Microscilla marina ATCC 23134: one gene and its partner. The protein of the gene in region 1 interacts with the protein of each later gene in a pairwise test. Links are inferred from orthologs where the notes say so. Each region holds a gene or a part of one and is shown in the gene's direction. Other genes may lie near its edges.

What was found.
Region 2: the proteins of gyrA (region 1) and gyrB interact in binary tests that used the Escherichia coli proteins (3 or more experiments, as listed by UniProt). The link is inferred for Microscilla marina ATCC 23134 from one-to-one orthologs.

What each region holds. Positions count from the first base shown.
Region 1 is NZ_AAWS01000040.1:17,763-21,244, forward strand. Bases 85-3,232 are described here. They hold gyrA (DNA gyrase subunit A), read left to right. Parts: upstream 85-433; coding sequence 434-3,031; downstream 3,032-3,232. Other genes in these bases: M23134_RS27200 (hypothetical protein), read left to right, coding at 85-314. Outside these bases: more of M23134_RS27200, read left to right, coding at 12-84. UniProt on the Escherichia coli protein: A type II topoisomerase that negatively supercoils closed circular double-stranded (ds) DNA in an ATP-dependent manner to maintain chromosomes in an underwound state.
Region 2 is NZ_AAWS01000037.1:7,597-10,818, forward strand. The notes cover bases 151-3,038. They hold gyrB (DNA topoisomerase (ATP-hydrolyzing) subunit B), read left to right. Parts: upstream 151-548; coding sequence 549-2,528; downstream 2,529-3,038. Other genes in these bases: M23134_RS26155 (hypothetical protein), read left to right, coding at 151-212; ppk1 (polyphosphate kinase 1), read left to right, coding at 2,765-3,038. Outside these bases: more of M23134_RS26155, read left to right, coding at 1-150; more of ppk1, read left to right, coding at 3,039-3,222. UniProt on the Escherichia coli protein: DNA gyrase negatively supercoils closed circular double-stranded DNA in an ATP-dependent manner to maintain chromosomes in an underwound state.

The sequences.
Region 1 (3,482 bases):
TTTCATTACTTATGAGCAATAAAATCGCAGTTATAGTTTTTACCTTTATTACCTCCCTCTTTCTTACCACAAGCTGCATGCCTCCCCGGTGCAAAGTTTCACAGTGTCATGTAGTCATTGACCATAGCCACCCTACCAGGGGAACTTTCAAGTCGAAAACCAAATCAGGTAAACTCTTTACCTCTTCGGGCATGCGCCGAAACAAGGTAGTAAGAGGAGTACCCTGGTATAAATACATGTTCAGAAGATCTTACAAAGCAAAGTCTGCCAAGGGCAGGTACAGAAAAATAGACACCAGAGAAGCATACGATTAAGTAATATCAAGTGCAAGTAGTGTATTCTCTACACAAACATATCATCATTTTCAGGAAAAAGATACACAAACTTTAGGGTTTGTGATCAATTAAGATAACAACAAAATTATTTAGACAATATGCTGGAATCTTCAAGTAGAATAATCCCCATTAATATTGAGGATGAAATGAAGAGTGCCTACATAGATTATGCTATGTCGGTGATTATTTCGCGGGCGTTACCAGACGTTCGCGATGGCTTAAAACCTGTACACAGAAGGGTACTGTATGGAATGTCTGATTTGGGTTTGATGTTTAACAAACCTTTCAAAAAGTCAGCACGTATCGTGGGAGAAGTATTAGGTAAATATCACCCACATGGAGACGCTTCAGTGTATGATACAATGGTAAGGATGGCCCAACCCTGGTCGCTTCGCTATCCTTTGGTTGACGGACAAGGTAACTTTGGGTCGATTGATGGTGACTCGCCTGCAGCAATGCGTTATACCGAGGCACGCCTGAAGCGTGTAGCAGACGAACTGTTGTCTGACCTGAACAAAGATACAATTGACTTTCAGCCAAACTTTGACGAATCGCTCAAAGAACCAACGGTATTGCCTTGTAAAATACCTCATTTGCTCATCAATGGTACTTCGGGCATTGCCGTAGGTATGGCTACCAACATGCCTCCTCACAACCTAACCGAAGTAGTAGATGGCATTATTGCTTACCTTGACAACAACGACATTACAGTCGAAGAACTTATTCAGTATATTCCTGCGCCTGACTTTCCTACCGGGGGAATCATTTATGGCTATCAGGGAGTAAAAAAAGCCATGCTTACCGGGCGAGGCAGAGTAGTAATAAGAGGAGTAGCAGAAATAGAAACCACCAAAAGCGGCAGAGAACGCATTATTGTGACCGAAATACCTTATTTGGTAAATAAGGCGAACTTGATTGAGAAAACCGCACATTTGGTACAAGAAAAGAGGATAGAAGGCATTTCAGACATCCGCGATGAGTCTGACCGTACCGGAATGCGCATTGTATATGAACTCAAGCGGGATGCTGTACCAATGGTTACGCTCAACCAACTGTACAAATACACTGCATTACAATCGTCGTTTGGGGTAAACAATGTGGCGTTGGTCAAAGGGCGACCTGAAATTTTGAACCTGCGCGATATGATTTACCACTTTGTGGAGCACCGCCACGAAGTAATCTACCGTCGTACTCAGTTTGAGCTAAAAGAAGCCAAAGCCCGTCAGCACATTTTAGAAGGTTTGCTGATAGCCTTAGACAACATCGACGAAGTCATTACCTTGATCAGGGCGTCGAAAGATGGAGAAACCGCCAAAAATGCTTTGATAGAAAAGTTTGAACTGTCGGAGATTCAGGCAAAAGCCATCCTTGACATTCGTTTGCAGCGTCTTACAGCAATGGAGCGCGACAAAATTGTGGCAGAGCATAAGCAAATCTCTGAGTTGATCAAAGAACTGGAAGCGATTCTGGCCGATAAGCTGTTGAGGGTAGACATTATCAAAGAGGAGCTTACAGAAATGAAAGACAGGTATGGCGATGCCCGTCGTACCGACATTGAGCACATGGCTGATGACCTTACCGACGAAGATATGATTCCGGTAGAGGAAATGGTCATTACTATTTCTCACTTTGGCTATATCAAGCGTACTTCTCTAGACGAATACCGTACCCAAAACAGAGGCGGGGTAGGGTCGAGAGGTACTTCTAAAAAAGACGACGATTTTACTGAGCACTTGTTTGTAGCCTCTACCCACGATTATCTGTTGATTTTTACCAACTCTGGTAAAGTGTTCTGGATCAAGGGGTACAACATTCCGGAGGTTGCCAAAACAGCCAAAGGACGCGCCATCCAAAACCTTTTACAAATGGAAAAGGGAGATAGCATACGCGCGGTAATCAATGTGAAGCAATTGCAAGATCCCGACTACAACCAAAACCATTACCTGGTAATGTGTACTGAGAAGGGAATCATCAAGAAAACCAGGCTTGAAGCATTTTCAAGACCTCGTCAAAATGGTATCCATGCCATTACCATCAACGAAGATGATCAATTGTTGGATGTAAAATTGACCAATGGTGAAAACAATATTATTCTTGCCATCCGTAGTGGTCGTGCCATTCATTTTCACGAAGATCAAGTAAGAAGCATGGGACGAACCGCGGCTGGGGTACGTGGCATTACACTTGATGGCGACGACAACCGAGTAGTGGGTATGGTATGTGTGGCAAGAGACGATGCCAGCTTGTTGGTAGTGTCTGAAACTGGTTATGGTAAGCGTTCTTCTATTGAAGATTACCGCATTACAAACCGAGGTGGAAAAGGGGTAATTACGATGCAAATTACCGACAAAACAGGACGTTTGGTGGCTATCAAAGAAGCGGTAGATACCGACGATTTGATTTTGATTACCAAAACCGGACTTGCCATTAGAATGTCTATGTCGGACATGAGGGTAATGGGTAGGGCTACTCAAGGGGTACGTCTTATTAAACTACACGAAGACGACAGCATAGCATCGGTGGCAAAAGTAGACGCAGAAAGCTTGCTAAGCGATGACGAAGAAGGTGAAGAAGGCAGTGTAGAAGGCGAAGCAACTGTTGTTGCGGCTGCTACTGACGGAAATGAAGCAGAAAACACAACAGAAACTTCTGAAGACAAACCTGAAGGTGACGAAGATAAAGACGAAGATGCATAAGCAAGTCGGCTTTTTATCTGCCAGGTAAAAATAAATAAAAAATGGCGAATAGATTTCTATTCGCCATTTTTTGCTTTAGAAACTTCAAGTCAGATTGATTTATGTGGTTTTTTTTTGAGCTGTTTTTAGCTATTAGCCTTTTTTTGAGCTACGATTGGCTTTTAGCCTTTAGCTTTTTTTTGGCTGTTTGTAGAGAGCTATTAGCCTTTTCTTGAGCTACGATGGACTTTTAGCCTTTTTTTGGCTGTTTGTAGGGGGCTTTTAGCCTTTAGCTTTTTCTTGAGCTATGATGAGCCTTTAGCTATTAGCCTTTTCTTTAGCTACGATATAGTTGAGCCTTTGTTTAACTGTTTGTAGGGAGCTTTTAGCCTTAAATTATCATATTTGCGAATTAGTTAGAAGTTGGCAACCCATAGTTTTGACTGCGCTTCGCGCCCATTCGTAATTCTCT
Region 2 (3,222 bases), on another replicon or contig:
TCAAAGAATATAGCAAAATACCTATGAGTACTACTTGGGTGTTTGTGGGTTTGCTGGCTGGTCGCGAAATAGCCCTTACTTATCAATTGGCACGCGGCGAAGCAGGGAGTTTCCGGTCTGTGATTATGGTAGTACTCAAAGACCTTGGTAAAATCTTCTTAGGTTTGGTAGTGAGTCTACTGTTGGTGTGGTTGATCAGCTACTTGAAATAAGATATAAAACATTTACATAAAGTAAATACCAAAGCTTGGCATTGATGTCAGGCTTTTTTTCTTGGGTTAAAACGATGATTATGTTGCATCAATCTGGTCAATAGTTTAAGTGCTTGAATATAAGTACTTTAATTTTAGTTAAGTACTGTTGTCATAAGTTCTTATGCTGCCTTGAAAACAGGCGGTGAAAAATGTGATTTGCACCCCAAAATTACAATTGCTCAAGATAACTTACATCTCTCATAAAACCTCTTTGTTTTTGTGCTAAAACCTTGGAAATGATAGTCTAAATGTCATTTTTTTTTTGTAAATTTACCTCTTTGAAAAAGAAAAATTATGAGCGAATTTACGGAAAATCAAAATGGTGCTGTAGACGCCAAAAACTCAGAATATTCTGCTGATAATATACGCGCATTAGAAGGGTTAGAAGCGGTTCGAATGCGTCCATCAATGTACATTGGCGATGTAGGTGTACGAGGGTTACACCACCTTATTTGGGAGGTAGTAGACAACTCTATTGATGAGGCACTTGCTGGGTATTGTGATCATATCACAGTAGAGGTAAATACTGACAATTCTATTACAGTTACAGACAACGGGCGTGGAATACCTACTGGGTTTAACAGCCAAATGCAAAAGTCTGCGCTTGAGGTAGTAATGACAGTATTGCATGCAGGGGGTAAATTTGATAAAGATACATATCAAGTATCAGGTGGATTGCACGGGGTAGGTGTCTCTTGTGTAAACGCATTATCTACTCTTTTAAGAGCCACAGTACACCGCGAAGGCAAAATTTTCCAACAAGAATATAAACAAGGAGATCCTCAAACAGAGGTAGAGGTAATAGGAGAGTCGGATAAGACAGGTACAGTGATACATTTTGTGCCCGATGCTACCATATTTACTGCTATCGAATACAAGTATGAAACGATCTCTCAACGCTTGCGTGAACTTTCATACCTGAACAAGGGCATTCGCCTGACAATGGTTGATCACAGGGTGAAGGGTGAAGATGGTAAGGCTTTGACTGAAGACTTTTTGTCAGAAGGCGGCCTTACTGAGTTTGTACGTTACCTGGATGAAACTCGTCAGTCGTTTTTGCCTGAGCCCATTTATGTAGAAGGAGAAAAGTCAGGCGTACCTGTACAAGTAGCCTTCACTTACAACCATTCTTATTCTGAAAATGTGTATTCTTATGTAAATAACATCAACACCATTGAAGGTGGTACACACATTTCAGGGTTTCGCCGGGCGCTTACCCGTACTTTGAAGTCTTATGCTGATAAGGAGGGAATGCTAGAGAAAGCCAAGGTAGATGTAACCGGAGATGATTTTAGAGAGGGACTTACTGCCGTTATTTCTGTAAAGGTTGCTGAGCCTCAGTTTGAGGGTCAAACCAAAACCAAATTGGGTAACTCTGAAGTAATGGGGGTGGTAGATAATGCCACCAGTGAGGCGCTGAGTAAATTTCTTGAAGAAAACCCTAAACAAGCCAAGTCTATCATTCAAAAAGTAATATTGGCTGCTCAAGCACGTCATGCTGCCCGCAAGGCGCGTGAAATGGTACAGCGTAAAAATGTACTGAGTGGTTCTGGCTTGCCTGGTAAGCTTGCCGATTGTTCGGAAAAAGATCCTGGCTTGTGTGAACTATACCTGGTAGAGGGTGACTCGGCAGGTGGTAGTGCCAAGCAAGGGCGTGATCGTAATACTCAAGCAATTTTGCCATTGAGAGGTAAAATTCTGAACGTAGAAAAGGCACAAGAATACAAAATTTACGACAACGAAGAAATTAAAAACATTATCACGGCTCTAGGAGTTACTTTTGGTAAGGATGATGATGACAAGGCGTTGAATATGGAGAAACTACGTTATCATAAGATCATAATTATGACGGATGCTGACGTGGATGGAAGCCACATTAGAACATTGATTTTGACTTTCTTCTTCCGTTATATGCGTGACTTGATTGAGAGTGGTTATGTGTATATTGCTTTGCCTCCATTTTATTTAGTAAAAAAAGGAAAAAAAGAGTTGTACGCGTGGAACGATGATGACAGAGATGTTGCCATCAAAGAGTTGGCTGGTAACGGAAAGCCTGAGTCTGTACACGTACAGCGATACAAAGGTTTAGGAGAGATGAACCCAGAACAGTTGTGGGAAACTACCATGAACCCTGAAAACAGAAGTTTAAAACAAGTAACTATTGAGTCGGCTGCGGGAGCCGATCATTTGTTTTCTATGTTGATGGGAGATGATGTACCACCACGTAGAGAGTTTATAGAAGAAAACGCTAAGTATGCGAATGTAGATATATAATTTAATGTTGAGCGATTAGTTTTCAATAATTGTCTGGTTTAAAGTAAATGTTCTCTCTCATTCTTTAAGCTTTTATCCAAAAAAACAGACAACAATTTTGAACTAATAACTTACAAGATCATATCGCATAAATTTAACTTTTGGGAAATTGGTAATTCAGAGTTTTTTTAGTATTCTGAACCGATTTCCCAATTTTTATTGATTTGTTTAGTATAAGCCGAAAATAGACCAACACGATGATTGCCAAAAAAGAAAATAAAGACAAGATAGCAGATAAAAAGAAGAACACTCCAACAGGTGCTATTGAAAAAGAGAAGCGTGATGGACACATTGTGCCTAAGCCTATTACAAATAAACGCATTGCCAACCTTATTGAGCAAAGTAACTATATTAGCCGTGACTTAAGCTGGATGTTGTTTAATCGGCGTGTGTTAGACCAGGCGCGCATCCCTAAGCGTAATATTTATGATCAGTTGAAGTTTTTGGCAATTACAGCTTCAAATTTGGATGAGTTTTTTATGATTCGTGTGGGGAGTTTATACAACTACATAGACTACGGCAAAGAAAGAATAGACTATTCGGGTTTACGCGAAAAACCTTTTAAAAAGCTGTTGTTTGAAGAAATTCAAGATTTTACCCAAGCACAGCATACGCATTTCAAAGAGGTACTAAAGCCTAAGTTTAAAGAGAATGG